2 regions of the Mycobacterium spongiae genome follow, and region 2 is predicted to be linked to the other one. Evidence: riboswitches for the same ligand, from Rfam matches in the RefSeq annotation. Region 2 holds a riboswitch; the other holds the start of a gene.
The links. Region 2 has a riboswitch for magnesium ahead of F6B93_RS01165 (hypothetical protein). Riboswitches for the same ligand answer to the same signal wherever they lie in the genome.

Region 1: it holds a riboswitch for magnesium, as region 2 does, so the genes downstream of both, F6B93_RS09760 (Rv1535 family protein) here and F6B93_RS01165 (hypothetical protein) in region 2, are expected to answer to the same signal.

What each region holds. Positions count from the first base shown of each region.
Region 1 covers NZ_CP046600.1:2,383,962-2,399,937, reverse strand. The annotation lists gene F6B93_RS09805 (SDR family NAD(P)-dependent oxidoreductase) at 1-290, opposite strand, end outside; gene F6B93_RS09800 (SDR family NAD(P)-dependent oxidoreductase) at 295-1,311, opposite strand; gene F6B93_RS09795 (MliC family protein) at 1,587-2,225, shown strand; gene F6B93_RS09790 (RluA family pseudouridine synthase) at 2,270-3,196, opposite strand; gene lspA (signal peptidase II) at 3,460-4,041, opposite strand; gene F6B93_RS09780 (asparaginase domain-containing protein) at 4,127-5,077, shown strand; gene F6B93_RS09775 (DNA polymerase IV) at 5,042-6,442, opposite strand; gene F6B93_RS09770 (class I SAM-dependent methyltransferase) at 6,507-7,079, shown strand; gene ileS (isoleucine--tRNA ligase) at 7,096-10,260, opposite strand; gene F6B93_RS09760 (Rv1535 family protein) at 10,645-10,887, opposite strand; M-box (ykoK) riboswitch at 11,228-11,396, opposite strand; gene F6B93_RS09755 (TetR/AcrR family transcriptional regulator) at 11,436-12,083, opposite strand; gene F6B93_RS09750 (nitronate monooxygenase) at 12,091-13,227, opposite strand; gene F6B93_RS09745 (PaaI family thioesterase) at 13,287-13,733, shown strand; gene F6B93_RS09740 (carboxymuconolactone decarboxylase family protein) at 13,718-14,299, opposite strand; gene F6B93_RS09735 (AMP-binding protein) at 15,174-15,976, opposite strand, start outside.
Region 2 covers NZ_CP046600.1:295,395-311,370, forward strand. The annotation lists gene F6B93_RS01135 (SRPBCC family protein) at 1-132, shown strand, start outside; partial or broken gene F6B93_RS01140 (universal stress protein) at 492-929, shown strand; gene F6B93_RS01145 (SDR family NAD(P)-dependent oxidoreductase) at 1,090-1,878, opposite strand; gene F6B93_RS01150 (AMP-binding protein) at 1,880-3,508, opposite strand; gene F6B93_RS01155 (CaiB/BaiF CoA transferase family protein) at 3,894-5,066, shown strand; gene F6B93_RS01160 (acyltransferase family protein) at 5,373-7,331, shown strand; M-box (ykoK) riboswitch at 7,409-7,579, shown strand; gene F6B93_RS01165 (hypothetical protein) at 7,878-8,093, shown strand; gene F6B93_RS01170 (L,D-transpeptidase) at 8,189-8,944, opposite strand; gene F6B93_RS01175 (LysR family transcriptional regulator) at 9,425-10,369, shown strand; gene oxc (oxalyl-CoA decarboxylase) at 10,353-12,143, opposite strand; gene F6B93_RS01185 (bestrophin-like domain) at 12,553-13,347, opposite strand; gene F6B93_RS01190 (FadD7 family fatty acid--CoA ligase) at 14,037-15,728, shown strand; gene F6B93_RS01195 (DUF2231 domain-containing protein) at 15,717-15,976, opposite strand, start outside.

The DNA of each region.
Region 1 (15,976 bases), 2.1 Mb from region 2:
GTGCCAAAGCCTGCGCTATTACACAGACCAGCGATTTCCTCGTTACGAAGCCGCTCGGCCAGCTGCTCCCGGCCGTGCGCATCGGCCAAATCCAGGGGCAGGACCTCGACCGCGACCGAGAACGCGCTGCCTAATTCACTGGCCAGTTCCTCGAGGCGCTCGCGGCGCCGCGCCACCAGAATCAGCGGGAAACCGCGGCTGGCCAAGCCACGCGCCAATTCGACACCGATCCCCGACGACGCGCCGGTGATAACAACAGGGGTCTGCTCACTCGGTTTGGGAAGGCTCATGATGTCACCAATGTATCCCTCGGGTCGCCTGCACGAACGTTTCGCTTTGCTTGTCGAGTTCTGTTGTGTCGGTGTGGGTTTTGCCTCCTTGGGCCGCCGCGGAGTCACCGAACATGCCGAAGGCCCGGTTGCGTACCCGGTCCATGACCGCCGGATTGACCGCGTCGGCCATGGCAGCGAACTGGCCGAAGGGCGAACTGGCCCGCCGCGGCCGGTGTACCAGCGCGTCAGTGATCACGCCGGCAGCCTGATCCGGCGTCAGGGTCGGAAACTTGTCGTACATCGTGGTGGGGCTGATCATCGGCGTCCGCACCAGCGCCATATGCACGGTCGTGAATCGCACATTGTCGCTCACGGTTTCCGCCTGCAAGGCGTCACACAGGCTGTCCAGCGCGGCCTTGCTGGCGATGTAGGCGCCGAAGCGCGGTGCGCGCGTCTGCACTCCGACCGACGAGACATTCACGATGTGCCCAAAGCGACGTTCCCGCATCCCGGGGATGAACTTGAGAATGAGCTGGACCGCCCCCAGATAATTCAGTTGCATGGTCCGCTGGTAGTCGTGGATTCGGTCATAGGACAACTCAAGCGAGCGCCGAATTGACCGCCCCGCGTTGTTGATCAGGATGTCGACGCCGCCCAGGTCGGCAAGCACTTGGTCGCCCATCGCCGCGATGGCATCCATGTCGGACAGATCACATGAGTAGACGTGGGCCGTACCGCCGTTAGTGCTGATATCGGTGGCAACCCGTTCGAGGTTTTCCAAGGTGCGCGCCACCAACACCACCGACCCGCCGGCTTCCGCGATCTTGTGCGCGGCGGCCTCGCCGATGCCCGACGACCCGCCGGTGATGAGGACGGTTCTGCCTTCGACCGCGTCGCTGAGTTTGCGGCCCTGCACCGCATCGAGCAGATTCCTCAGATAGAACGGGCGATATCGCCCGGCTGAGTTAGGCGTGTTGACGGCGTTGGACACCGCCGCCAACGGCTTCTCCACAAAGTTTGCTAAATCACCAAGGTTCATTGGGCGGTCGCTCCTGACGGTGGTGAGTTTGGTGTGACACAGGTCATGAAGCCAACCTAGGACATCGGTCAATGAATAGATGCACATTGCTATCACCACCCGGTGCGCGCCGTCGGCAAGACCGGAACCACGAACCCGGCAATCGGCTTGTTAGAGCTGATAATCCGCGTGGGAGTGGCCCCCGGGCGAAGACCACGCCCTCGCGGGCGAAACAACTTCGGCTGCCGCGGGCGTGTCGTGTGCCCCTAGCTGCTCATGGCCGGTAGTCAGCATCTATGAAACTGATCGCCATCCTCGCGGCAGCCCTGACCGTGAGCGCGTGCGCCTCCACAACACCGCAACCGGCGGCCGGTAGCACCGCACCTGGCACACGGGCCAGCACCACTTCGCTGGCCACCGGGTCATCGCTCGACTGCACCAGGCCTGCAACCGCCGCGCAACGGCTCGTGTGCGCGGACTCGCGGCTGATCGATCTCGACAACCGGGTCGAAGCCGCCTACCAGCAAGCGCTGTCCCGTCGCGGCGCTGACACCTCCGCACTGGCATCCGCGCAGCGCACCTGGGCGACGACCGAGCGTGACACGTGCCCGCAGACCGCCGATCCCCATACCTGCCTGCTTGAGGCCTACCAAACCCGCTTGGTCCGGTTGACCATCGACGATCCGGCGACCCCGACGCCACCGCTGGTCACCTATCAATGCCCCCCGCAGGACAGCCCGTTGACCGCGCGATTCTACAACCAGCTGGACCCGCCATCGGCCGTACTGAATTGGAAAGGCGACCAACAGATCCTGTTCGTCCAGCCATCCGGCAGTGGCGCCCGCTACGGCCGCCAGGGGGTTGAATACTGGGAGCACCAAGGCGAAGTCAGGCTCAAAATCAACGGCACCACGTTCGCATGCACAACGACATGAGCGCGATCACGACCCGCACAAGCCAGTCAACCGACGCCGGCCAGTCACCTCGGGGTCCGCAATACGTCCAGCGCGTGCTGCAAATCGGCGGGGTACGGGCTGACGATCTCGATACGTCGGCCGTCGGCCGGATGAGCGAATGCCAAGGACCGCGCATGCAGCCATTGGCGTTGAAGGCCGAGCTTCTTCGCTAGCGTCGGGTCGGCTCCATAGACCAGGTCGCCACAACACGGGTGGTGCAGCGCCGCAAAATGCACCCGGATTTGATGGGTGCGGCCGGTTTCCAAATGAACGTCGAGAAGGCTAGCAGCGACGAATGCTTCTACCGTGTCGTAATGAGTGAGGCTGTGCCGGCCGTTCTTGGTGACCGCAAACTTCCATTCATGTCCGCGATGGCGGCCTATCGGCGCGTCGATCGTCCCGCTGGACGGGTCGGGGTGTCCCTGCACCAGTGCGTGATACTTCTTGTCAACGGTGCGTTGTTTGAACGCACGCTTGAGCACCGTGTATGCGCGCTCGGAGATCGCCACCACCATCACTCCGGAGGTACCGACATCGAGGCGGTGCACGATGCCTTGGCGCTCGTGCACACCAGACGTGGTGATCCGGTAACCGGCGGCCGCGAGCCCCCCCAGCACCGTCGGCCCAGTCCACCCCACCGACGCGTGGGCAGCGACCGCCGCCGGTTTGTCCACTGCGACGATGTCGTCGTCGGAATACAGGATCGTCATGCCTTCGATCTCCACTGGCGCGTTCTCCAGCGGCGCCGGGGCCTCCGGCAACCGCACCTGCAACCAGGCACCGGCGGTCAGCCGCTCGGACTTTCCTGCCTGCACGCCATCCAATTCGACTCCGCCATCCTCGGCCACGGCCGCCGCGGCACTTCGGGATAGGCCCAGCAGGCGGGCCAGACCGGCGTCAACGCGCATGCCCGCCAATCCTTCCGGGACCGGCATCGTGCGGTCAGTCACACGCGCCGCGCGCCCGGGCACAGCGGGCGGTGCCACCGTCTGATCGTCGCCGGCGGGCCCCATGCGCCGCTCCTCCTCATCGCTACGCTCTGCATCGTCGCCGGCGGGCCCAATGCGCCGCTCCTCCTCATCGCTACGCTCTGCATCGTCGCCGGCGGGCCCAATGCGCCGCTCCTCCTCATCGCTACGCTCTGCATCGTCGCCGGCGGGCCCAATGCGCCGCTCCTCCTCATCGCTACGCTCTGCATCGTCGCCGGCGGGCATCAGCGCTGGTCGGCCTTGCGCCGGCCCACGGTATCGAAGTCGAACCCGAAAATGGAGAGGACCACAAGCAGGATTGCGCCACCCACGACCGACGGGTCGGCGATGTTGAATACCGGCCACCAGCCGACCGACAGGAAGTCCACAACGTGGCCCCGAAGCGGTCCGGGCGCCCGGAAGAAGCGATCGACCAGGTTGCCCATCGCGCCGCCCAAGATCATCCCCAGGCCGAGCGCCCACCAGGGCGATACCAGCCGCCGGCCCATCCAGAAGATGCCGACCGCCACACCCGTGGCGATGAGCGTCAACACCCACGTGTATCCGGTCGCCATCGAGAACGCGGCGCCCGAGTTTCGCACCAACGTCCACGTCACCGTGTCGCCGATGATCGATACGGGCTGGCCCGGAGGCAACAGCCGCACTGCCAGCACCTTGGTCACGATGTCCAGCGCGAGCACCACTCCCGCGACCGACAGCAGAAGGCGCAGCCGCCTCGGCGGCCTCCGCGCGGCGGGCGCGTCGGATTCCCCGGCATCCCCAGCTGAAGTCAGTGGATCGGCCGATCCCGTTGGTTCGTCAGGCACTCCTCCATCATCCCCTAGCGCGGTCCCTGCCTCCGGTGCGGCCTCGCCGCACCCGGCGCCGGAAAACGTGCGGGATGATTCCTTAATGGGCCGCCTGACCGTCATTACCACCGGAGGGACGATTTCGACCAGCACCGGCGCCGATGGGGTACGCCGACCGTCCCGGAGCGGGGTGGAACTGACGGCCAATATCGGCGCGGGCCTCGCTATCGCACCACCCGTGGACGTTGTGGACCTGATCTCAGTCGACAGCTCAGAGCTGACGACCGCCGATTGGGATCGGATGAGCGCCGCGATCCGGGCCGCGATTCGCGCGGGTGCCGAGGGTGTGGTGGTCACCCATGGGACCGACACGATGGAAGAAAGCGCGCTGTGGCTCGACCTCACCTATGCCGGAGAAGTCCCGGTTGTCTTGACCGGTGCCATGCGCAGCGCCGACGCTCCTGACGCCGACGGACCCGCTAACTTGCGCGACGCGCTGGCGCTGGCAGCCAGCCCCGCTTCGCGTGCCCTCGGTGTGCTGGTGAGTTTCGCGGGTCGGGTGTTGCAGCCATTGAGCTTGCGCAAGGTGGCCACCGCGGACCTGAGCGGCTTTTCCGGCCGAGTCGTGGGCACAGTCGACGGCGATGTGGCAATGACGCACAACAAGATCCGCCCCTACGTGGGCGAGCTCAGCGCCACCGGGGCACCCCGGGTCGACATCGTCTCGGCATATCTGGGAAGTGACTCGGTGGCGCTGGATGCGTGTGTGGCCGCCGGCGCGCGGGCCGTCGTGCTGGAGGCGATGGGCTCGGGCAATGTCGGGGCTGCGGTGATCGAGGGGGTACGTCGCCACTGCCGCGAGGGAGTCGTCATCGCGGTGTCCACCCGGGTCTCCGGCGGACGGGTTGCTGCCGGGTACGGGCCCGGCCACGAGCTGCTCGACGCCGGAGCGCTGATGGTGCCGCAGCTGGCACCGCCTCAAGCGCGGGTCCTGCTCATGGCGGCGCTGGCCGCGGAACTACCGGCCGCTGACATCATCGGCCGCTGGGGGTGAGGTGGCCGTCTGGTCCTCGTTGCGCAGCGCCGCAGGGTCATCCGCGTAGTCCGGCCAGTCCAAGCTGTCAATCGGGTTGGCGCTGGTCAGGTCGTTGGCGTCGGTCGGGAAGGTGCGTGCGGGGCCCGGACCGGACCCCCGGGTCTCGAAACGTACAGTCACCACACCGTGGCCCGCACCCTGTACCCAGCCGTGGCCGAGATCTCGGTGTACGACGTCGTCTCCCACCCGCCAACCCATATCGCTCTCGCTCGGCGCTACCGATGCTCCCGTCGCCACCGCCGGCGCAGCGGCGAGGTCCTGGGCCTCCGAGGTCTGCGCGAACAGTTCCAAATCCGGGAACAGCGACTCTTGCAGAACATCGCTCAGACCCGAAAACCCGACGCCGAGCAAGCGTATCGGCCCGATCTGGCGCGGATCGAGCAGGAGCCGATGGGCTAGGGCAATCAGTGCACCGGCCTCCGCGGTCGCATAGGGCAGTGTGGCCGAGCGGGTGAGGGTGCTCATATCGGATTTCTTTAGCTTCACGGTGACGGTGCGAGCGCCACGGCCATCGCGTAAGAGGCGTTGATGTGCATGCTCGGCGATCGGGTCGATGGCCTCGTGCAATTGATCCAGGCTGCTGAGATCGGTCGCGAACGTGGACTCGGCGCTGATTTGTTTGGCTTCGGCACGCTCGGCAACGGGTCGATCGTCGATGCCGCGGGCCAGCAGGTGCAATGCCGGGCCAATGGTCGCGCCCAGGATGTTGGCTACCTCGGCGTCGGTCAACGCGGCCAACTGACCGATCGTCTCGATGCCGAGCCGATGCAGTTTCTCCTCGGCCACCGGGCCGATACCCCACAGCCGGCGCACCGGCAACCCGCCCAGCAGCGATCGTTCTTCGGCGCGCCGCACCACCCGGATGCCGTCGGGTTTGGCCAGGTCGGACGCGATCTTGGCGATTTGTTTGCCGGAACCGGCGCCGACCGATGCGACCAGGCCGGTGTCTTCGCGCACCCGCCGTCGCAAGTCCTCGCAGAACGCCTGCACGGCGTCGGCCGACGCCCCGAACAGTTGAGGCGGCTCCGCAAAGGCCTCGTCGAAAGACAACTGCTCGACGATGGGCACGACACGCCGCACGGTCTCGAAGACCCGGCGGCTGGCTGCACCGTAGACCACGCCACGCGGCGGCAACACCACGGCCGTCACGCCGATGAGGCGACGAGCCTGATGCATCGGCATGGCCGACCGGGCACCGAACGCCCGCGCCTCGTAGCTGGCGCCGGCGACCACGCCGCGGCCCCCTAAGCCGCCGACCAGCACCGGCCGCCCGCGCAGGGTGGGTCGGGTGAGTTGCTCGACGGAGGCGAAGAACGCGTCCATATCCAGGTGCAGCACCCAACGGGACTCCACAGCTGTTCATGCTATTCGGCTAACCTCGTGGCGTATGGCCATGAACCTGTGTCACCGGCTGAGCTGCAACTCCGACCGCTGGGCAACGGAAGTGAAAAACCAGCTGTTGCCATGGTGTCTGGCCAACGTCGACCTTGGCGACAATGCCCTCGAGATCGGACCCGGCTACGGCGCGATCCTGCGGGTATTGGTCGACATGACGCCGAGGCTCACCGCCGTCGAGATCGATACCCCGATGGCACAGCGGCTGCAGCGCCGCTACGGCGAGCGCGCGCGCATCATCAACGGTGACGGCACCGATACCGGGTTGCCTGCCGACGAGTTCAGCTCGGTGGTGTCCTTCACCATGCTCCACCACGTCCCCACCACCGACCTGCAGGACCGGCTGTTTACGGAGGCCTTCCGGGTGTTGCGCCCGGGAGGGGTGTTCGCGGGCAGTGATGGTGTGCCGTCAATGTTGTTTCGGATACTGCATTTCCGCGACACCTACAATCCGATCCCGCCCGAGACTCTGCCGAATCGTTTGCGCGCAGCCGGATTTGATGACGTCGACGTCGAAGTCCGCTCGGGTCGGCAGCGCTGGCGGGCAGTCAAACCAGCGCGCTAGCATGCGGAATTTCGATTCACCCAGATTTGGCGATCGCCACCCGCACCCCCTCACCGATCTCCACCGCATCGTCGGCTTCGCCGAATTCGAAACTGGTGGCCAGGATTTCCCCGGCGATCAGATCACGGTGGGAACGCGCCCAGTCTCCGTATTTGGTGGGAACCGACATCACCACCCGGATACGGTCGGAAACGTCCAGCCCGGTCGACTTGCGCAATTCCTGCAGTTCGCGGATACGGTCCTTAGCCCAGCCCTCGGCCTCTAGTTCGGGGGTCACCGCACCGTCCAGCACCACAAGCCCGGCGCCGGCAGGCAGGGCCGCGGTGAACTCGGGGTCTGCGGCCACCAGCCGGGAGCTGTACTCGTCGGGCTGCAACACCACCGGACCCGCCGACAGGGTGCCGTCCGGGTGCACGATGCCGTCGCCGGACTTGACGGCTTTGATGGCGGCCTGCACATCCTTGCCGAGCCGTGGGCCGGCTACCCGGGCGTTGACGGTGAGCTCGAACCGCCCGTATGTGTCAATCGCGTCGGTCAACTCGACCTCTTTGACATTGAGCTCATCGGCAATCAGATCGGTGAATGGTTTCAGCCGCAACGGATTATCCACTGCCACGGTAAGTTTAGGTAGCGGCAGGCGTACCCGCAGCTTCTTGGCCTTGCGCAGCGACGACGCCGCCGAGCACACTTCGCGCACCTGATCCATCGCCGCGACCAGATCATTGTCGGCCACCAGCACATCGGCGTGCGGCCAGTCCGTCAGATGTACCGACCGCTCGCCGGTGACACCGCGCCAGATGATCTCGGTGATCAGCGGCAGCAGGGGCGCAGCCAGCCTCGCGGTCACCTCGAGCACGGTATGCAGGGTATCGATGGCATCGCCATCTTCTTCCCAGAATCGCGAACGCGATCGTCGCACATACCAATTCGTCAGTGCCTCGGTGAACTGGCGAAGGTGTTCGCAGGCCCCGGAGATGTCGCAGACATCCATGGCCTCGGTGAGCGCATCGCGCAGCGCCGCAAGCTTGGCCAGGATGTAGCGGTCCAGGACGTGCGCCGAATCGGTACGCCACGTACCGACTTTCGGTGCATAGAGCGCCAGGAAGCTGTAGGCGTTCCATAGCGGCAGCAACACCTGCCGGACACCGTCGCGGATGCCTTGTTCGGTCACGATCAAGTTTCCGCCGCGCAGGATCGGCGAGGCCATGAGGAACCATCGCATGGCATCGGAGCCGTCCCGGTCGAACACCTCGGCGACGTCCGGGTAGTTGCGGAGCGACTTGCTCATCTTTTGGCCGTCGGAACCTAGCACAATCCCGTGCGCCACACAGGTTTTGAATGCTGGGCGGTCAAACAACGCGGTGGCCAGTACGTGCAGGGTGTAGAACCAGCCGCGGGTCTGCCCGATGTACTCGACGATGAAGTCGCCGGGATAGTGCGGATCGATTCGCTCGCCGTGGTCCCCGCTATCGGCGCCATCGAACCAATCCGCATTCTCGAATGGGTAGTGCACCTGGGCATACGGCATGGAGCCGGAGTCGAACCAGACGTCGAGCACATCGGGGATCCGCCGCATCGCACTGGCGCCGGTTGGGTCGTCCGGATTGGGTCGGGTGAGCTCGTCGACGTAGGGCCGGTGCAAATTGGTCGGTCGCACGCCGAAGTCACGCTCCAGCTCGTCGAGGCTGCCGTAGACGTCCACGCGCGGATAGGCCGGGTCGTCGGACTTCCATACCGGAATCGGAGTTCCCCAGTATCGGTTTCGGGAGATCGACCAATCGCGGGCACCTTGCAGCCACTTACCGAACTGGCCGTCTTTGACGTGTTCGGGATACCACGTGATCTGCTGGTTCAGCTCCACCATGCGGTCTCGAAATTCGGCGACCCGAACGAACCACGACGAGACCGCGCGGTAGATCAGCGGGTTGCGGCACCGCCAGCAATGCGGGTAAGGGTGCTCGTAGGTGTCGTGGCGAACCAGCACCGCGCCGTTCGCCGCGGCCGGACCGGCCCGATTCTTCAGGTCACGGATGATCGTGGGGTTGGCGTCAAAGACGTGCTCGCCCTGGTAATCACCTACGGTTGCATCGAACCGGCCCTTGGCGTCAACCGGTGTGACCGGCTCAATACCGGCGGCTTCCGCGACCGACATGTCGTCCTCGCCGTACGCCGGTGCCATGTGCACGATCCCGGTGCCGTCTTCGGTGGTCACGAAATCCCCGGCCAGTACCCGAAAAGCGTTGGGCGAGTCCATGAAGTACGCAAACGGCGGAACATAATGGAGCCCAAGCAGATCCGCGCCGCGATAGGTGCCCTGCACATCGGGGGCTTCGCCGAACTCGCGAGCGTAGGCACCTAACCGCGCCTCTGCCACGACGAACCGGCGTTCACCGGTCTTCACCTGGACATAGGTCGCGTCCGGATGAACGGCAACCGCCAGGTTCGACGGTAAGGTCCACGGCGTCGTCGTCCACACCAGCAGATAGGCACCGGCTAGCTCGTTGCCTGGGTCGCCGTCTGCGATCTTGAAGCCGACGGTAATCGCGGGATCTTGCCGGCTTTGGTAGATGTCGTCATCCATCCGCAGTTCGTGGTTGGACAAAGGTGTTTCATCGCGCCAACAGTAGGGCAACACCCGGTAGCCCTCGTACGCCAGACCTTTGTCCCACAGCTGTTTGAACGCCCAGATCACCGACTCCATATACGGCAAGTCCAGCGTCTTGTAATCGTTGTCGAAGTCGACCCAGCGCGCCTGCCGGGTCACATACGCCTGCCATTCGTCGGTATACCGCAACACGGATGCTCGGCAGGCGTCATTGAACGCCGCGATCCCCATGCCGTCGATCTGGGATTTGTCCGTGATACCTAGCTGCCGCTCGACTTCCAACTCCGCGGGAAGCCCGTGCGTATCCCAGCCGAAGCGGCGCTCCACCTTGTAGCCGCGCATGGTGCGGTAACGCGGAACGATGTCCTTGACGTAGCCCGTGAGCAAATGTCCATAGTGCGGCAGGCCGTTGGCGAAGGGGGGCCCGTCGTAGAACACGAACTCGGGGGCGCCATCGCGACGCGCGATACTGGCGCGGAAGGTGTCGTCGCGGGTCCAGTAGTCGAGCACGTCGAGTTCGAGGGCTGGAAAATCGGGCGGCCCGCCGGCAGGCTTCGGATATGCGGTGTTGGTCACTGTGCGCGTCGTCTCCCTGTGCCCCGGTAGCCGGTATGGACACATTGCGCGTGTGCCCTCTCGGCGCTGCGTGCCTGTGATTCAGGCCCCGGGGACGACGCTTCGCTGGTGCGAAGACGGCGCGGTACCACCCCGCTTGCCACGCTCACGCGCGACCGCTCAACTATGGCTGTCACGGGCCAACCCGTTCGGTTCTACTGGGCCAGACTGACCGTTCTTCCGAAGACTCCCCGGTGATAGCCGGATCGATGCCGTTGTGCCGATTCTACTGAAGCGCCGCAAATCCGCATCGCGGCCCTAGTTGGCTCCAAGGGACTACCGGGCCACAGGACATCCCTGCAGTCGGGTAGTCCCTTGGAGCCACGATTGCTCGCAATCCATCGACTACGCCTGGACATCGATCAGACCGGCACGCCACAGCGCAGCGTAAAGGTGCCGCAGGGGAATGCTCAGCAAACGAGCTGCCCCATCGACCAGCGGGTCGCCGCCACCGCCGAACGGCTGGGCATCTGCCCGGCGTGCAACCTTCTTGGGCGCCGGGGCCGGGGACCCATCGCGCACTAGCTGCAGCTTGGGGGCGGGCGCCACAGCTGCTACTTCAACTTCCTCAAACAGAACGGCGGTCATGACGCCTCCTACTGGAATTCAAGAACGTGGATGGAGTTCAAGAAATGTGGGTGAACTTCAACGATCGAGGACGAAAATCAAACGAGCACTAACGGACTGACCTGAACATGACTTGGTCTCGTCCCGTCACCGTTCCGATTCAGGAACGCCATCTGGGTTTGACGCCTCAGCCGAGAGCATCGCGCCGGAGGACGGATCGGGACGAAACAAAGCCCGGATATCGGTCCGGACTATCACTGGAACTCATGTGTCCCTCACCTCCTCTAGCTCGCGACGCGTGCGGATACCGCACGATCCATGCGCAACAAAGGAGTACAGAAGCACCGACGACTGTCGGAAATCTGCACCCCACTCGTCAGAGCTTTGGCACCACACGACGTGTCCGGTAACCGGAAGCCACCTGGGCTCAACCCTTAAGCCGGGAGGAGCTGTCCTGACCCGGGGCGTCTTTCGACGTTCGGGGTCAGTGGCCTATGTTCGTGTGGCCGCCTCACCTAACGAGGTGCCTTCCCGATCATGCATGACCGGGACGGCTGGGTCAATGTGATCTAGTCGCGTGTCGGCACCGGGCGCGGGCGCAGCCCGTCAAGAACCAATGCCACGACGAAGTCGGCGACTTGAGCAGCCGTGACGTCGTCATCGGTGCTCAGCCGCCGTTGTGCCAGCTGACCCACCAGCGCCGCCAGGGTGTATGCGACCATTCGGGGCGGAGCGGCCACCACCTCCCCACGGTCCTGCGCGGCGACGACGAAAATCTCGATATCGTCGATGAAACGCTCGTATATCCCACCCAAGTGCCGTTCGAAACGATCACCGAGCCCAGAGGCGTCGCGGAACAACAGCTTGACGGCAGCCCTATCAGCTTCGAAGAACTCGAATGTCGCCCGCACCGCTGCCCGGAACGCCGCTTCTCCCCCGGTCTTTTCGACGCCATCGACAGCGGCCAGTGTTGCCGCGACGTGGGTGCGCAGCGCAGTCTCTTCGACCGCCATCAAAGCGTGGAACAGATCGTCCTTTGAGTCGAAATACCAGTAGACCAGGCCGTACGCGAGACCGGCTTGTTTAGCGATGTCGGCGATGGTCGTGGCGTGCAGACCCTTGCGAGCGAAGACCTCTTTGGCCGCGGCCATGATCTCGTCGCGCCGTTGTGACTTCTCGTCGTCGCTGACCGCCCGGCGCCGCCGGGTGGTGCTCACCTTGGCGTCACCTCTCAACGAGGGCCTCGAGTTGCCCGATGGTGTCGATGAATTCCTCGACCATGTCAAGCACGACCGAGCGCGTTGGCCGAACCCGGTCGAGCGAACCGACCACTTGGCCGACGAAGTAGGTGGCCAGCTCACCAGCCTTCGCGCCCGGATGACTGGCGGCCTGGTTGATCCGTACTTGCGGCTCAGCGATCAGGGCCGTTTGCAGCGGCATGCCAAGGGGCTCTGGGCTATCCGGTCGGTCCCACTCGTCGGTCCAGGCCGTATGGAGCATCCGTGCCGGTTTGCCAGTCATAGACCGGGACCGCACCGTATCCGAGGAGCTGGCGGCCAGGAACTTGTCCTTGACCACTGGGGGCGTCTCGGCTTCCTCGGTGGTCAGCCACACGGAGCCGCACCACACGCCTTCGGCACCCAAGGCCAGGGCCGCAGCGATCTGGCGGCCGCGAGCGATCCCACCCGCGGCCAAAACGGGCGTCGGCGCGACCGCGTCGACGACTTCGGGAACCAGAACCATGGTGGCGACTTCGCCGGTATGACCCCCGGCCTCCGTGCCCTGGGCGACGATCAGGTCGACGCCCGCGGCCGCGTGCCGGCGTGCGTGATGGGTGGTGCCGGCCAGGGCAGCGACCAGCACATCGTGACCGTGCGCTCGTTCCACAAGGTCGGGCGGAGGCGGCCCGAGTGCGCTGGCAATGAGCCGGATGTCGTGAGCGAAGGCCACATCGAGCAGCGGCTCATAACCCTTCGGGGAGACATTGAGCCCGCCCCCGGATCCCGGCATAGACGGTGACTGCCCCTCGGCAGGTTGGGCGATCCCGTAGCGGACCAAGATGTCGTCGACGAATGCGCGGTGATCTTCGGGCAGCAATTCGGCGACCTGGCGTGCGTCGATCCCCCCCTGCTCGGCGCCGACGTACTTGGGGGGCAACAGCAGGTCGACCCCATAAGGCTTGCCGCCCGTCTGCTCTTCGATCCAGGTCAGCTCGTTCTCCAGGCGCTTGGGGCCGTGCGCGACCGCGCCCAGGATGCCGAATCCGCCTGCGTTGGAGACAGCGGCCACAACGTCGCGGCAATGACTGAAAGCGCAGATAGGGAACTCAACGCCAAGCATCTCAGCGACTCTGGTTCGCATTGTGATGACGCTATGAGCTATTGATTGATATGTCAATCGAATACGGTAGTCTACCTGCCATGTCTGAGCCATCGACCGCCTCCTTGTCCGCTCAGCAGCAACACGAGCGGCGCCAGGCAGTGCGCGACCTGATGCAAAAGACGCCGTACATCGGCGGGCTTGGGATCGTGTTCGAACGCTACGAGCCCGACGACGTCACACTCCGGCTGCCGTTCCGAGACGACCTCACCAACGACGGCATCTACTTTCACGGTGGGGTGATCGCATCGGTCATGGACACGGCCGGAGCCGCGGCCGCCTGGTCAAACCATGACTTCGGCAAGGGCATGCGCGCCTCGACGGTGGCAATGAGCATCCAGTACACCGGTGCCGCCAAGCGCTGCGACCTGCTGTGCCATGCGCGCACCGCGCGACGGCGCAAAGAGCTGACGTTCACCGAAATCACCGCGACCGATCCTGGCGGCAACGTCGTTGCCCACGCGGTTCAGACTTACCGGATCGTCTGAGATCCGGGCGATCTACCGTCGGGCGGCCAACTCGACACACCCTCTTCCAACGGAACTTGGAGGCTGTGGAGCAGCGAAGCAACCATCCGCCACGCGCCTATCGCGGTGACGAGCTCGATGAGGACGGTGCTATCGCTCTGCAGCTCGCGCTCACAGGCGGCCCAGCTCTCGGCACTCACCGATCCGTCACGCACCACGTCGTCGGTGGCCGCCAGCACGGCCCGCTCGGTGGGACCGAACCCGTCGTACGCCCGCCAATCCCGCACGCCGAGCAGATCGTCGGCCGCCACCCCGAGTCCTGACGCCACACGCCAGTGCTGGGTCCATTCGTAGTCGCAGGCAGTAAGCCAACCGATCCGCATGATCACCAACTCGCGCAGCCTCGGATCGAGGGCACCATGCCACAGCATGCTCGCGAGCAGGTCGTTGAAGACACGCGCTAGCCGAGGATGGTTCAACAGCGCCTGAAAGATGCTGAGCTCTGCCATGTAGTCAGGTACGCCCGCTTCGTCGGCGGCCGCCTTGGCTTCGCCTATCGGCAATAAGGGCACTCGGGCCGGATTCATCGGTGGGGTCATGGTGTGAGCACTCCATGGGTGGGCGGGACACCGTCGCGGTCACCGCCATGGTAGTCAGCACATCTCCGCCGCTTCGGCGGACGCGGCGGCAAAGCAGCCTTGCGGCCCTGCCGCACGGGTGGGTCCCCGGGTACGTCCCGGGTGGCTCGGAACGCACCAGCGACGTGTACTCGTAGAACAAACGGAACGCGCAGCTTTGCCCAACCTTCGCTCAACGCCTAGCCCCCGGTGCCGGGGACGGCCAGTCAGGCTTCTTCGGGTAGCAAATGGCGACGCTGCGCGGGTTGCCCAGCCGGTAGCCCAGCCGGCTGAGATGATGTGCGACCGCCCGATCCTAGGACGTGTCCCCTAAGCCAGAAAAGTGAGAGGCCGCTCATCTTCGGCTCCTTGAGGTTTCACGTTGCCTGGGCAACCTGAACACGAGAGCGGAATACGCCCTCTCGCACACGACAGGAGCAACCGTGAAAAGACCATCAGCCTGGAAACTTGTCACTGTCGGCGCCGCCATTGCCAGCCTCGGCGTTCTAGGCGCCGGAACCGCGGTCGCACAGTCACCAGCGGAGAACTCGCGAACCCACGTCCGGTACGACGGCGCCAGCGTGCAGAGCGATCCGGATTCAGAGGATTCACGGCTACGCTCGCCTATCCGGTAAGACGCATGTCGACGCCCACCAGCCCAGCACCATGGCGGTGGGCGGCGACCTCATCAAGGCCACAACCACCTAGGGCGTGTCTCCTCAGTGTCGGGTGGCTAACCCGCGCCATTGTTATGTGATGTTGAATCCGCGTTCGACGACACTTCGATTGTTGTGGTCGGTAGCGTCGAAGATTGGTGGGCGCCCACCTCGTGAGCCGCGTGCTGCTAGGCGTCCAACCGCGTGAACTCGCGTTGTCGGTACAGCTCGACACACTGCGCACGTCGGATCTTGCCGCTGGTGGTGATCGGAATCGATCCCGGTGATACCAGAACGAGATCGGCCGCGCTCAGCCCGTGCGATTCATAGATCGCCGCGTTGACGTCACGCTTGATTTCCCGCAGCCTATCGAGCACCTGCTCGTCGGAGTCGCCCCGTTTCTTGACCTCGACTATCGCGACGAGCTTCTCAGCGCCAGCATCCGGGACCCCGATTGCCGCGCAGCGTCCTCCGGTGATCTCCTGGATGGTCGACTCGATGTCGTCCGGAGAGTGGTTGCGCCCATAGATGATCAACAGGTCCTTCAGGCGGCCGATGATGAACAGCTCGCCCTCGTGGAAGAATCCCGAGTCTCCGGTTCGCAGCCATGGACCTTCGGGTGTACCCGCCAACGGGTTGACAATCTTTGCGCCGAACGTGCGCTTGGTCTCTTCAGATTTCTGCCAATATCCAGACGCGACGTGGTCTCCCTGCACCCAGATCTCGCCGACCGTTCCACCAGGGCACTCGGCGTTCGTCTCGGGATCGACGATGCGCACCAGCTGTGACGTCGGTTCGCCGTAGCTGACCAGCGGCGTGCCGCTGCCGTCTGTGCACGGGCTCGCCTGCCCGGCAGTGAGCTTCTCCGCGTCGAAGTAACCGATTTTGGGTGGCTCACCGGTACTCCGAAGCGCTATGTACACCGTCGCTTCTGCCATGCCATAGGCGGGGCGCATCGCATCCGGGGGAAAGTTAAAGGGGGCGAACCGGT
Region 2 (15,976 bases):
GCCGGCACCGCGGTGACCGAGCGAGTACGCATCTCGGCGCCCCGACCGCTGGCTGCGGTGATCATTCGCGAGGCGGTCACAGCGCATGTCGCGATGTTGGCCGGCATCCGGCGTCACTTCGAATCGTGCTGAGCGATCTTCCGCAGCGAGGTCAATACTCCCGGAGCCACTGCGTTGCAGTGTGAGGCGCACCATACTCCGCGTACATGCGCCGACTGAATCACACTGGCGTGCAATTCACGGCGTGCATGGGCAGACTTGCGGTCAAGAATGAATACATTGTTGGCCGGCCGACGTCAGACCCCGGTCAACGAGGTTGCTACCTAGCGGGTCCGAGCAACAAGACTCGCCCGCTTCGCCGGGCCAATGACCGCCAACATCGATGAAGAACCAGCGCGAGCACCGAGACGGGCCAACGCCCATGGAACGGCACTCGCTGCGCCCTTCTTTCTAGGGCTGCGCTGCAACGACACTCAGGAGGAACACGACACATGCCTGCCTATCAGACTGTCGTGGTGGGGACCGACGGTTCAGAGACATCGCTGCGGGCGGTCGACCAAGCCGCGGCGATTGCCGGCAAGTCCAACGCCGCGCTGATCATTGCGACCGGGCACTTCCCTGCTCCCGACGACCTGCGCGCGGCGGACTTGCTGAAGAACGACGGCTATAGAGTGTGCGGGCAGGCGCCGATCTACGAGTTATTGCGTGAAGCTAGCGAGCGGGCAAAGGCCGCCGGGGCGAAGAACATCGACACGCGAGCACCAGAGGGCAGTCCCACCAAAGTGCTGAAAAGGGTTGTGGACGAGGTCAACGCGGATTTGTTGGTAGTTGGCAACGTGGGACTTGACCGGACACTAGGTCGATGGCTGTCGATACCCGCGAACGTGTCCCGCAGAGCCAATTGCGAGATCTTGATAGCGAACACCACCGGCAAGGGCGGCGACTCTGTGTCCCAAAGGCGTTGGAGCGTTCGTGGGACCGCACCGGGCCCCAGTAAGCAGGCGTCGCTGACGAGTATCGGCCATTGGCCGCGGTGATCATTCGCGAGGCCGTCACAGCGCAGATCGCGATCGTAGCCCGCATCCGGCTTCAGTTCGAATCATGCTGAGCGATCGTCCACTCTGAGGTCAACGCGAAATCGGACAGGTATTTGGTGGAGCTCCAGCCGCCATCGACGACGATCGTCTGGCCGTTGATAAAGGCACCGCCGGGAGAGCACAGGAAGGCCACGGTGCTCGCCACATCGTCTACGGTGCCCAACCGCTGATGCGGCGTCATTTCGGTATTGATCCGCCGGAAACCCTTATCCTGCAAGCGTTGCTGGGTCATCGCGGTCTGGATGACTCCCGGAGCTACTGCGTTGCAGCGGATTCCCTCAGCGCCGTATTGACAGGCGATGTGGGTGGTTAGCGCGGTGAGACCACCTTTAGCGGCTGAGTATGCCCCGCCGCGCAGCCCGCCCACGACTGCGAACGTCGACGTGATGTTGATGATCGCCGAGCCGGGTTGCAGGTACTTCAGTACTTCCCGGGCTAGCCGGAATGGCGCGCGCAACATCAGATTCAACACGTAATCCAAGGACTCGTCGTCGGTTTCGTGGAGTGGCTTCGGGTTGCCTACGCCGGCGCAGTTGATCAAGAAGTCGATGCGGCCCCATCGATCGGTGGCGGCATCGGTGATCCGCGTGGGCGCGTCGTCATCAGTGAGGTCGGCGCGGTGGGTGGCCAGCCGATCGGGATCGTCGATGGTCGCGGCCAGTCGGGCGAGCTGGTCTTCGTTGCGTCCCGTCGCCAACACTGCCACGCCCATCTCGGCGAGCTTCGTCGCGCAACGGAAGCCGATTCCACCGGTTGCCCCGGTGATGATTGCTACCTGCATGTCACTGTTCCGCCTTCATGAGCGCCGCCTTGATCTGGTGTTTCAGAATCTTTCCGGCATCGTTCTTCGGGAGCGTGTCCCAGATGACCACCTGCTCGGGGACTTTGAAACGCGCCACGCCGGCATCCTCGAGAAAGCCACGCACGCTGCGTAGGTCTGGACCGGGCCTGGCTATGGGAACGATGACGGCGCAGGCCCGCTCACCCGTCTGCTTGTCGGGTACGCCGACGATAGCGATCTCCGCGACGCCTGGATGGGCGACGAGGATGTCCTCAATCTCTTTGGGCGAGATGTTTTCACCGCTACGAATGATGATGTCTTTGGCTCGTCCGGTAACCAGCAGGTAGTCGTCGTCAACCCAGCGCGCCAGGTCACCGGTGCGGAAGTAGCCTTCGGTATCGAACGACTCGGCATCATCGTCAGGGTGTTGGTAGCCCACCAGCATTTGCGGCCCGCGTACCCGGATTTCACCGTCGACGAGTTTGATGTCGGCAATTCCGGCGCGGCCGTCGGTGTCTGCGGCGTGCTGGTTGTGGTCGGGCGCCCCGATCGTGGTGAGCGGAACCTCGGTCGAGCCGTACACGCGGGTAACCACCGCGCGGTCGAAATGTGCTGCTGCCCGGCGTATCAGCGATGGCGACACCGATGCTCCTCCGCAGGCAAACACTTTTAGCTGCGGCAACCGGGTGCGATTGCGTTGGGCGGCAGCGAGCATCTGCTCGAGGAACGGTGTTGCTCCGGCCATGTGAGTGCACTGTTCGGTCTGCAAGAGGTGGACCGCGTCGTCGGCGTCCCAGGTATCCATCAGCACAGCGGTTGTGCCCAGCAGCAGCGGGCATTCGAACGCATAGATCGAGCCGCCGATGTGTGCGACCGGCGACGCGACAAGGAACGCGTCACCCGGCTCGACCAACCAGTGGTCCCGCATCTGACAGATGAGGGCGTGGATTGAGTTGTGAGTGTGCAAGACGCCCTTCGGGCGACCAGTGGTTCCGGAGGTGTAGAGCAGCATCCGTATGGCGTCGGGATCTATATCGTGCCGTGGTGTGGTGGCCTTCTGATCTACGAGCTGACCTCCGAGCTGATCTGCGAGCAACGACTCGAATGGAGTCTGACCGCCGGCGGAATTCCCCCGAACCACTACGACATCGGGTGGCGACTTCATTCCCGCGGTGAGCCGGTTCAACATCGAAATGTAGTCATGGTGGCGGAAGAGCGAGGGAATAAAGATCATCCGGCTATCGGCGTCTTCGAGGATGAAGCGGAGCTCACGATCCCGCAGTGACGGCAGGACCGGGTTGGCCACCATTCCGGCCAGGGTCGTGGCCAGGTAGATCAGCGCGGCTTCGTGCCAGTTGGGAAGCATGAATGTCACCACGCTGCCGGGAGGCATGCGCGCCGTTAGCGCCTGTGACAGCGTCATTGCGTGTTGGTGGAGGCTTCCACAATCGAGCCGCTGATCGGCGTCGACCAGCGCCACCCGACGGGGCGTCTGCTGCGCGGCCTCGCGCAACGAATCGGCCAGGGTGCGTCGGACCCACCAGCCCTGCGCGTAGGCATCGGCGGCGCGTTCGTCATCCCAACGAACCCATCGCCGGCCGATCAGCTTTCGGTTCCGATCCTCGGACATCGCTGCGCCTATCGCCCGCCCTCTCAGAGCATCGTGTCAGGAGGTCCCGTTCCGGCTGGTTCCGATCACCGGCCCACGCCACGCCGGCAATATCGCGGACCCCTATTCGCACTTCAGCTGCAAAAATACCGCCTCACCGGGTTCCACGTGCTGGCCGGGACGATCCGTCGGAACAGCCCGTGACAGCGGGGGCCTTCGCGCTGCCGCAGCAACCTACCCGACCGCGGCGAACGCCCAGTTGGTGTAATACTCCGTGTGACACAGCGCCGGGCCGGAGCCATCTGCGCCGCGCCTGTGCTCTTGCCCGCCGGCCCTGCCGGTCATGCCGGCCGTATGCTGGACGGCGTCCAGGTGGCCACGGGGACAAACCGGGAACGTGGGCGGGATGCCTAGCGTGGACGGCCGTGCGGGCCCCTTGGCAGGTGTGCGGGTCGTCGACCTCACCGCGATGGTGATGGGACCCTACTGCACGCAAATCATGGCCGATATGGGCGCCGACGTGGTCAAAGTCGAGCCCCCGCAAGGTGATGACATCCGGTACGTTTCGGTCGGACCGACGCGCGGCATGAGCGGCGTCTTCGTCAATGTCAACCGCGGAAAGCGCAGCGTCAGCATCGACCTGAAGTCCGACGCCGGCAAGACCGCACTGCAGGCGCTCGTTGCACAGGCCGATGTCTTTATCCACTCGATGCGATCGGAGGCGATCACCCGGCTCGGATTCAGTTATAGCGAGGTCGCGGCCATGAACCCGACGATCGTCTACACCAACTGCTACGGATTCAGCCGGCGCGGACCGAACCGGGCGCTGCCGGCCTACGACGACACGATTCAGGCGGCGTGCGGGTTGCCGTTCGTCCAGGAGCAGCTCACTGGTGAAGCCAATTACGTCGGAACGATCGTGGCCGACAAGGTGGCCGGCCTCACCGCGCTCTACGCCACGATGATGGCATTGTTCCACCGCGAGCGCACCGGGGAAGGCCAAGAAGTGGAAGTCGGCATGTTCGAGACGCTGGCGTCATTCATGTTGGTCGAGCATGCCAACGGCGCGATGTTCGATCCGCCGCTCGGTCCGGCGGTCTATCCGCGCTCGGTAGCTCCCAACCGGCGGCCGTACCGCACAAGTGACGGGTATATCGCCGTGCTGATCTACAACGACAGGCAATGGGCGGCCTTCATTGACGCGGTGCGTCCGGCATGGGCGTGCGATCTGTACTCCACGCTGGAGGGGCGCGCGAAACACATTGACAGCGTGTACGCGCGGTTGGCCGAGACGCTGAGCCAGCGGACGACCGGGGAATGGCTGGACCTGTTCCACGCGCTGGAAATACCCGCATCGGCGCTGTCCAGTCCATCGGCACTGTTCGACGATCGTCACCTCGACACCGTCGGCTTTTTTGAAACTGTCGACACCCCAAGTGGCCCGGTGCGATTCCCGGGCGTACCGACGTGGTTTTCGCGAACGCCGGGCCGGGTTGCGGGTCCGGCACCAGAGCTGGGCGCCGACACCGCGGAGGTGCTGGGCCAACTCGGGCTGGACGGCGGATCTGACCAGGGTTGATGGGAAACCCTCTGGCGATCCGGCATAGCCCGATATTCGCAAATCCGTTGCGTGTCTTCGCGTGTCTCGGCCAGTATCGCGCCGCGTCGCATCTAGGCTTGCTGGGGTCAAGAGGAGGGGCAGCGACGTATCGGCAGCAACGACGGCGCCAGGCGACGAGGTGGTCGGGGCGCACTAGCAGCAAGCGCTGAGCCGGGCGGGACGCATCCCGCACCGGCGCTTTCTGCGCGGCGGCGCCGATGGGTTGCCCCCGTTCGTCGTGCCGGTCGGCTCGCGGTCTGGGACCGCCCCGAGCGGCGCGCCGGAATTCCCGCCCTGGACGGCCTGCGTGCGATCGCGGTTGTCCTGGTGCTCGTCGGGCACGGCGGCATACCCGGGGTCGGCGGCGGGTTCATCGGCGTCGACATCTTCTTCGTCCTTAGTGGATTCCTGATCACGTCGCTGCTGCTCGATGAGTTGAGCCGCACCGGTCGTATCGACTTGACCGCGTTCTGGGTTCGCCGGGCGCGCCGGCTGCTGCCGGCTCTGGTCCTGATGGTGCTCGCCGTGGGTGCGGCGCGCGAACTTCTTCCCGACCAGGCCCTCGGTGGGTTGCGCGGCGATGCCCTCGCTGCGTTTCTGTGGGTGGCCAATTGGCGGTTTGTGGCCCAGCAGACCGACTACTTCACCCAGAGTGCCCCGCCCTCGCCGCTGCAGCACACCTGGTCGCTTGGCGTGGAAGAGCAGTACTACTTCGTCTGGCCGGTGCTGCTGATCGCGGTGACCTTACTGCTGGCATTTCGGGCCAGGCGCTACTTCCGACGCGCCACGGTGGGTGGGGTTCGGTTCGCCGCATTCGTGATTGCCACTGTGGGTGCGATTGTTTCCGCCACGGCTGCGATCATCTTCACCACGGATGCAACGCGCGACCGGATCTATTTCGGCACCGATACTCGCGCGCAGGCCTTGTTGGTCGGTGCCGCTGCGGCGGCGCTACTGATTCGGGATTGGCAATCGCTGAACCGGGGCTGGTGCCTGATCCGGACTCGGTGGGGCCGGCGGATTGCCTGCGTTCTGCCGGTTGTCGGGGTGGCAGGACTAGCGGCGTTGACGCACTACGCAACGGGCGGGGTCAGCGACTTCCGTCGCGGTCTATTGATCGCGGTGGCGGTTGCTGCTGTCGTCGTGATCGCCCCGGTTGCGCTCGAGCAGCGGTCGGCGGTTGCTCGCATCCTGGCCTGGCGGCCGCTGGTGTGGCTAGGCACCATTTCCTACGGAATCTATTTGTGGCACTGGCCGATCTTCCTGGCGCTCAACAATGAACGCACCGGCTGGACCGGGCTGAGACTATTCGCCGCTCGGTGCGCCCTCACGGTGGCCATCGCGGCTGCGTCGTGGTGGCTGATCGAACAACCCATCCGCCGCTGGCGGCCCGCTCGAGTACCGCTGTTGCCGTTGGCGGCGGCCACTGCCGCAACGGCAGCCGCGGCGACGCTGTTGGTTGTTCCGGCGGGAACCGGACCTGCGCTGCGCGAGGTCGGCGTTCCACCCGGGGTTTCCGCAGTGGCGGCGGTCTCCCCGTCGCCCCCGGGAGCGAGCCAGCGGGAGCCAACCGCTGCGCGGCGAGATCCGAACCAGCCGTTCACCGTTTCGGTGTTCGGCGACTCGATCGGATGGACTTTGATGCACTACCTCCCGCCGACACCCGGGTTCAGGTTCATCGACCACACCGTTATCGGCTGCAGCCTGGTGCGTGGGACGCCGTATCGGTACATCGGCAAGACCCTGGAGCAGAGACCGGAATGCGACACGTGGCCTACCCGATGGTCCACCCAAATAGGTCACGATCGCCCGGACGTCGCGCTGCTCATCATTGGGCGGTGGGAGACGGTCGACCGGGTCAACGAGGGAACCTGGACCCACATCGGTACGCCGACTTTCGATGCGTATCTCAACGCCGAGTTGCGGCGAGCCCTGAAGATCGTCAGTGCTACCGGGGTGCCGGTCGTGGTTGCCACCGCGCCCTACAGCCGGGGCGGTGAAAGGCCCAACGGGAAACTGTATCCCGAGGATCAACCCCAGCGGGTCAACCAGTGGAACACCATGCTGCGCAACACGGTTCGTCACCACCCGAACGTGCGGATCATCGACCTCAACAAGAAGCTATGCCCGGATGGCGTTTACACCGCCAAGGTCGATGGCATCAAGGTCCGAAGTGACGGTGTCCACCTCACTCCGGAAGGGGTCAAATGGTTGATCCCGTGGATCGAGGAGTCCGTACGGTAGTCGGCTATCGCGTAGCACGGCAGCGTGCGTGGGGGTCACGTTTGACGAATCGCGGCCTCGGTGGGAGCATGGAAGCGCAAGCACCTCGGTAGGTGAGGCGTCTGCATGGACACAGGCCACTGACCCCGAACGTCGAGAGACGCCCCGGGTCAGGACAGCTCTTCCCGGCCTAAGGGTTGAGCCCAAGTGGCTTTCGGGTAATCCGAATACGCCGTGCAGTGCCGAAGCTCCAACGAGAGGGGTGTTCGCCGGCTGGACGCCGGCTTTCGATACCTCTCCCGTGCAGGTGAATGTGGTGGCACCCGCTGGTGCCTTGGCATGAGGAGGTGAGGGCGAGATGAGCGACAGTAGTCCAAGCGGTAGTCCCTATCCGAAATCCGTCTTGTCCCGATCCGGTTCAGGCGTTCTTGCCAGGTCCACTGTGGGCTGAGCATTCTAGGGCGCTGGCGACTCGTGCGCTGATCGTGCTGCGGGTTGCCGAAGAGGTCCGGATGTCGTTTGCGTCGATGACGCACATCCCGATCGGGCTTCCGAGAGGAGGCAATCATGACTTTCGTTGTTGCGCACCGTTTTACCGGTGGCAAGAGGCTGGGCACACCGGCGATGAAGTGTGCTGGTCAGCGGTCGAAGAAGCGGTGGTTCGCACCGAAAAGGCTGACACCGCAAGAGCGGGCGAACCTCTACGTGTCGAGGATGCCGATCGCGGTGATCACGGCCTCGATGGGCGGACATCCGCCGCTCGGTGAGCGCGACGACCGCTAAATCCGTTCGGCGGCTGTCGATTCGGTGGCGGGCTCGCAATCTGTGTCCGCTAGTGGCGGCGTACACTCGGCGCACGCGGCGGTGATTGTGGACGACTAGTAGATGACCTCGATTGGATCGCCGACGGTTACGGTGTCGAAGTACCAAGCTGCGTTGTCCGGGCTCAAGTTGATACACCCATGGCTGACGTTCGCATAGCCTTGCGAATTCACCGACCACGGGGCTGAGTGCACGTACACGCCGCTCCAGGTGACCCGGACGGCGTAGTGGGCGGTTAGCAGATATCCGTCCCAGTGATTCAACGGGATGCCGATCGTCCGCGAGTCCATCACGACCGTGCGTTCTCGCGACAAAGCGCTGAAGCTACCGACCGGCGTGGGGCGGCTGGGCTTGCCCATGGACGCCGGCATCTCGCGGAGCACCTCGCCGTTTCTGCTGACGGTGAAGGTGTGCGCGGAGATGTTGGCCACGGCGACCAACGCATCGCCGGTTTCGAAGCCGGTCGATAGTTGCTGCACACCTACTGAGACACGGGTATGCGGTGGCCAATAGTGGTCCGGAACCCACTGCACGACGTTGGCGTCGACCCACTCGAAGCGACCGGTCATATTGCCCGGCGACGTGACTCTGATGGACCGTTGCGCGGCGTTGCGGTTGACGACCGGCGCATTGAAGGTCACCACCACCGGGTGCGCCACGCCCACCACCGCGCCATCGGCCGGCAACACCGAAGCAACGTCCGGAATCCGCGTGTCGACCGCGACTGCGGCCGTCACCAGGCTGCTCGACCCGGCCGCGACCATCGCCGTAATCGCGGTCATAACGAATAGATAACGAATCGCCCGACGCATGGCCCCCACCCTTCGAGATGGCGCGATCAACACGTTGACAGTCTAGTTGCTGTCGACGCTTCGCGGGCCATAGCAAACAATTCCGGCGCAACCAGGCGGTCGGTCGTGCGGGTGCGGCTGCCGGTGTCCACTCCGGCGAGTGGGGGCCGCCGGGCTCCGCGTCGCGCAGCCCGCGGGGGTCGTGCGCGCGCGGGGCGTGGGTGTGGGCGCGGGCGAAGGTGTAAATGGTGACCGACGCGCCCTGGTGCGGGTTCGTGCCCAGCCTGCTGAACGGATTGTGAAGGCAGAGCATCGGCCGAAGCAGTGGACACGCAATGCGGTTCGCCACCAGTGCGCCAGTGACACCCTGCGGGGTATTCTTGCACATCGTCCGAACGTGCCCGGATGTCGTCATCGGTCTGGTCGGACACCAGGTTGGCCCGCTCGGGCACTGACACGCCAACCCCAGTCCGATCGGTGCCCAGGACCGAGGAGGTGGGGGTGCTCTTCCGTCAGCTGGAGTACTTCGTCGCGGTCGCCCAGGAGCGACATTTCGCCCGTGCCGCCGACCAGTGCTACGTGTCGCAACCGGCGCTGTCGGCCGCGATCGCCAAGCTCGAACGCGAACTCAACGTCACCCTGATCAACCGCGGACACAGTTTTACCGGCCTTACTCCCGAGGGGGAGCGGTTGGTGGTGTGGGCGAAGCGGATTCTCGCCGAACACGATGCGTTCAAAGCCGAGGTGCTGGCTATGCGGTCGGGGATCACCGGAACACTGCGGCTGGGCACGGTACCTTCCGCCTCGACCACGGCTTCGCTGGTCCTCTCGGCCTTTTGCGCCGCGCACCCGTTGGCCAAGGCGCAAATTCGTTCCCGGCTGGCCTCTACCGAGCTCTACCGACGGCTGCGCGATTTCGAGCTCGACGCCGTGATCGTGCACCGTGCACCCGAGGACGCCGACGACGTGGACACCGTGCCGCTCTACGAGGAGCGGTATGTGCTGCTGGCGCCAACGGACATGCTGCCGCCGGGTACGCCTGGACTACGGTGGCCGGACGCGGCGCAACTCCCACTGGCGTTGCTGAGCCCCGATATGCGCGATCGGCAGATGATCGACGCGGCTTTTGCCGATCATTCCCTCACAGTCGCCCCGCAGGTCGAGACCGATTCCGTCGCTTCGCTTTTTGCCCAGGTCGCTACCGGCAATTGGGCGTCCATCCTTCCGCACACCTGGCTCTGGACCATGCCGGTGAAGGGGCCGGCCGGGAGCGAGATCCGCGCCGTCGAGCTTGTCGAACCCGCTCTTACGGCGCAGATCGCCTTGGCCACCAACGCTGCCGGTCCGGGATCCCCAGTCGCTCGCGCGCTCGTCGCCTGCGGCCAGGAGCTGAAGCTGGATGAGTTCTTCGACGCGCAATTGCTGGGGATCACCCCGCGGCGCTGACCGGCGGCGAAGACGCTGTGAGAGCGCTGGTGACGTTCCGGCTCGCGAGATGTCCGCTTTCCTGCCCGGCGGCTGGGTCCAGCTCACAGTCGATGATCGCCGGTCCGTTCGACGCGATCGCCTCGGTCAGGGCCGCTGTCAACTCGGACGGGGTGGTCACGTGGTATCCCTTGCCGCCAAACGCTTCTGCGATCAATTCATGCCGCGCCTGAGAGTTCAACACGGTGGGTGCCGGGTCGCTACCGCCGGGAGCGGCAGTGTTTTCGGCCGTGGTGACTTCGTCACCGCGATAGACGCCGCCGTTGTTGAGAATGACGACTGTCACCGGCAGTCGGTACCGGCAGATGGTTTCGATCTCCATGCCACTGAAGCCAAATGCGCTGTCGCCTTCAATGGCAACGACAGGACGCCCCGTTTCGACGGCGGCGGCGACGGAATAGCCCATACCGATGCCCATCACTCCCCAGGTGCCGGTGTCAAGCCGGTGTCGCGGCAGCTCCATGTCGATGACGTTGCGCGCAAGGTCCAAGGCATTCGCACCTTCGTTCACCACATAGACATCCTGATTTCGTTGCAGCACGGTGCGAATCGCGGCGAGTGCATTGTAGAAACGCATCGGGCGCGGATCCTCGGCCAGCCGGCTGCGCATCGTAGCGTCGTTACGGGCCTTGCGGGCGGCGAGCTCGGCGGACCACGTGGTCCACGACGCCGGGGCGACGGTAGTGTGCGCGGTCAGGCCGCCGACCATCGCTGACATCACAGAGCCGATGTCGCCCGTCAGCGGCGCCATGATTGGCCGGTTGCTATCGAACTCCGAAGGTGCGATATCGACTTGGATGAACTTCGCATCGGCTGACCACTGCGGCGACTCGCCGTGGCCGAGTAGCCAATTCAGCCGGGCGCCAACCAACAACACGACGTCCGCACGGGAAATGGCCAACGACCGGGCGGCGGCAACCGATTGTGGGTGCGAGTCCGGCAGCAGCCCTTTGGCCATCGACATCGGGAGAAACGGAATCCCGGTCGCCTCCACAAACCGCCGGATCTCGTCTTCAGCCCGGGCGTATGCCGCTCCCTTGCCGAGCACGATCAGTGGGCGCTGGGCCTGCGAAAGCGCATCCAGAGCGCGTTCGACCGCGTCCGTTGCCGGCAGTTGTCGCGGAGCTGGGTCGACCAGCCGCCAGATACTGTCCAAAGCGGCCGACGTCTCAAGAGTTTGACCCAGCACCGCGGCGGGGATGTCGAGGTAGACGCCGCCCGGGCGCCCCGAGATTGCCGTGCGGATGGCGCGGGCGACGCCGACCCCGATATCGGAGACCTGCCCGATCCGGTAGGCCGCCTTCACGAAGGGCCTCGCCGCGTTGAGTTGGTCGAGGTCCTGGTAATCGCCGCGCTGCAGGTCCACAACCGACCGGTCGCTCGATCCGGAGAGTTGAATCATCGGGAAGCAATTCGTCGTGGCGTTCGCCAGCGCCGGCAGGCCGTTGAGGAAGCCGGGGCCCGACGTCGTCAGACACACGCCGGGTCGCTGGGTGAGAAAACCCGCGGCCGCGGCGGCATTGCCGGCCGAGGCCTCATGGCGGAAGCCGATGTAGCGGATACCGGACGTCTGGGCAGTTCGAGCGAGGTCGGTGATCGGAATGCCAACCAACCCGTAGATGGTCTTGATCTCGTTCGCTTTGAGCGCGTCTACCACGAGGTGAATGCCGTCAGTCAGTGCAGTTCCGCTTGATTCGGCCGGCTCTTGACGTGCGTATGCCGAACGTGTGCTCATGGTGGCGGCTCCTCGTATGCGTATCGCGGATGGTTCTCGACGGTTGCTGGGCCGCCGGCGTCCCGGTCCTCACTGTGGCGTCGTGCCCCGCCGATGTCCAAGACCGAGTTGCTATGCAGTGATTCACGGTGTCTATTGACTGGAGAAGCCCGGCGGGACAACCCGCATAAGCGAGGTCACTGGCCAAGCGGAGTGTGCACAATGCACAACGGTGAAGCTATGGGCGGCGCACTGCGCTACTCCGTTGCCTCTTTAAAAGTCCTTGTGCCCCAACTCATTGTAAGGCTGCGGCGCGCAGGCTTTCGCACCGGCGATCGGTCGGTGGCAACCGCACAGTCTCCGGCTGCGGTGGGCCGGCGGCAACGTCGGGGACCGGCGGTGACGGCGGTCACTCGGGCAGACATCGCCGCTACGTCGGCGGCGTCGACAGCACCTCCACGACATGGTGCAGCGGCTGCGAGGACGTCGCAAATCTGCCGATGAATGGGTGTGAGAGTTCCAAGACGAGAAACAGGTTGGCCGCTACGAGCACGGCCACAGTCGCGACCAAAGGATAGTGCATTCTGGATTGCTCGACGCCGTAGATGATCGCACACGCGAGGACCAGCCCGCTGGTCAGCAAAATCACCACCCAAATTGACCAGGGCATACCGGTATCGATGCGTGCCTGGATGACTCGTTCGGTGCGGGCTTGGCTGATGCTGTTGAGGTTACTGAAAGAAGTTGTGAGGAAGGCTTTTTGGATATCGTTGCGCGGTCGCACTTCGCTGTACGCAGCGTAGAGGCGTTGTAAGGCTTTGTCGGCCTCGGGTAAGGACCTACCGCGTGCGGCTAGGGGCCATTCCGCGAGGGCCGCACGTTCGTACTCCAACAGACTCTTTCGGATTCGGTCTCTGTCGACCTCGTCGAACGCGTTGACGTCCCTGGCAAGCTGCACTCCGCCGGCACCCTCGATCCGCGCTTGAGCATCCTCGGTCTTTATGTGACTCCATAGAGCAGAAACGACGAAACCGATGAAGAATGCATACACGAATCCGACAACCCCGTATGCGAACCTAGTGACATCATTGTGGGCGTCCTGTTTGATCTGGGGGAAGCGATGCCGGACATAGGTCTGGATGACGAGTGCGCCGCCTACGATCAAAATTAGGAGTCCGAGTAGTAGCAGCCATAGTGGGATGCTGCTCACGAGCCAGCGACTCAAGATCAACTCCTCGCGACATCATGCTGGCGACCCTGTGCGGGATTGCCTGACCATGCCGGGCCGGTACGTGGCTGGGCCTTTTCGCATTTAGCGCTGACGCCGTGCCTCACGTGCACTTTACGCCGCACATTGCGGTACTGACCTAGCACGTGTGTTGATCGGCGATTATCAGCCCGACACGGTTGCAGACCAGCGACCCGGGACGGTCAATTGCGACGGAGGCTATAGCACGCCCGATTCCGGTCGTGCGGAAAAAACCATGGCCAAGGTGCGTGATTGCGCAACGGTCCTTGCCGTGGCCACGCGGTGGCGCATTGGCCAACGTCTGACAACTACTCGGTGCGGCCGAACCATGCTGGCTTCGAGGCCTCCGAACCCGCTGAGGACGTCGCGTGCCTTACCGCCATCCACCAAGCGCGAAGGCACGATCGTCCCTGGGTCTGCTGGTGGCCCGCCGGGCGTACACCGGCCCACCTGCCGGCGTGCCCTACCTGCGCGCCTGATACCTGAGCCAATGCAGCTCCGCTTGGTCCGCGCGTTCCCGCCGCTCACGGCCGTATCGACCCGGGTCGATAGGCAGTGCCTATTGACCGTTAGCGGAACGGTATTGGACGTCGCCCGCTGCGTCCCGGCATCGTGCTGACGGGGTGCCAATCTCGAACCCCGGATGCTTGAAGGGAGCGCACACAATGACACCGAACCCGACCAACAGTGGCCAGGCGGTGACTCACCAGATCGAGGCGTACCGGTCCCCCGAGACGCCCGCATCGCGCGGCCCGCGCATCGCCGACCTGGTGGAGGCGGCGGCAGCCGGGGTGCCGGAGGCGCCGGCGCTCATCGTCGCCGCTGAGCGCACGCCGATCGCCTACCGCGACATGGTCCGTCTCGCCGATGACCTGGCCGGGCAGCTGGTGGCCGCGGGCCTGCGGCCAGGCGACCGGGTGGCCTTGCGTGCAGGCAGCAATGCCGAATTCGTCATCGCCCTCCTGGCGGCGTCACGGGCACATCTGGTGGTTGTCCCGTTGGACCCGGCCTTGCCGGTCCACGAGCAGGGTGCCCGCTGCCAGGCGGCGGGAGCACGGGCACTGCTCGTGGACGGCGCCGCAAGGGACGATGGGGAAGAGCCGTCGATCCGGAGCTGGCCGGTCGCTGTCAGGGTCGGCCCCGACGGTAGCGCCGCGGACAGCCCGCTGTCTGTCCATCTCGGCCCGGTCACCGAACCACACCCGGTCACGTCGACGCCCGACGGACTCCGGGCAGACGACGCCATGATCATGTTCACCGGCGGGACGACGGGGTCGCCCAAGATGGTCCCCTGGACCCACGCAAACATCGCCACCTCCGTGCGCGCCATCATCGCCGAGTACCGGCTGGGGCCGCAGGACGCGACAGTGGCCGTGATGCCGCTCTACCACGGCCACGGGTTGATCGCTGCGTTGCTGTCCACTCTGGCGTCCGGAGGCGCGGTGCTGCTGCCCGCGGGCGGCCGGTTCTCGGCGCGCACCTTCGCCGACGACATGGACGCCGTTGGGGCCACCTGGTACACGGCGGTGCCGACGATTCACCAAATCCTGCTGGAGCGCCTGCGATCCGAGTCGGGCTCCGAACCCGCCCGGGCGAAGCGTGCATCCCTGCGTTTCATCCGCAGTTGCAGCGCGCCGCTCACCGCGGAAACTGTCCTTGCCCTGCAAAGGGAGTTTTCCGCTCCGGTGCTGTCGGCTTTCGGCATGACCGAGGCCACCCACCAGGTGACCACGACAGGCATCGAGGGGAGCCGAGACGGCGCAAACCCGGCGAGTGGTGCAAGCCTGGCGCTGTCACCAGGTCTCGTAGGCCATTCGACGGGTCCACAGGTCGCCATCGTGGGATCGGATGGAGTGACCCAACCAGCAGGCGCGATCGGGGAGATCTGGCTGCGTGGCGCGACCGTAGTGCGCGGCTACCTCGGCGATCCGGCGATAACCGCCGCGAATTTCACGAACGGTTGGTTGCGCACCGGCGATCTGGGGACTCTGTCGAAGGCCGGCGAGCTGAGTATCCGCGGCAGGATCAAAGAACTCATCAACCGCGGTGGCGAAAAGATCTCACCCGAACGCGTCGAGGGTGCACTAGCCGGCCATCCTGGCGTCATGGAGGTAGCCGTGTTCGGTGTTCCGGACCCGATCTACGGGGAGTCTGTCGCCGCAGTGATCGTGCCCCGAGCAGCCGCATCGCCTACCCTGGAGGAGCTTCAGGAATTCTGCCGGGACCGGTTGGCGGCCTTCGAGATTCCGGCTAGCTTCCAGGAAGCAGGCGAGCTACCCCACACCGCGAAAGGTTCGCTCGATCGCCGCGCGGTCGCCGAACTGTTCGGCCGACAGCCGCAGCAGTCACATAGCTGAGGCCGTGATTCCTCCCCAGGCCGCCCGCGCACCCGATTCACCGACGCGGTACGTCTGGACCAGTGTGGCGGCGGCGGCGGTGATCACCAACCCGACGATCAGTGCGTGCACGGCGAGTTTCACTGTGCGCCCGCGTGATTGTTGGATGTGGAGAGCCACAAGCAAGGCGACGGTAGCGACCAGCGCCGCCATCATGTAGACGAGGGTCTCGCCGAGTTCTATGTGGGTCTCGATGGCGGGGGTGGTGC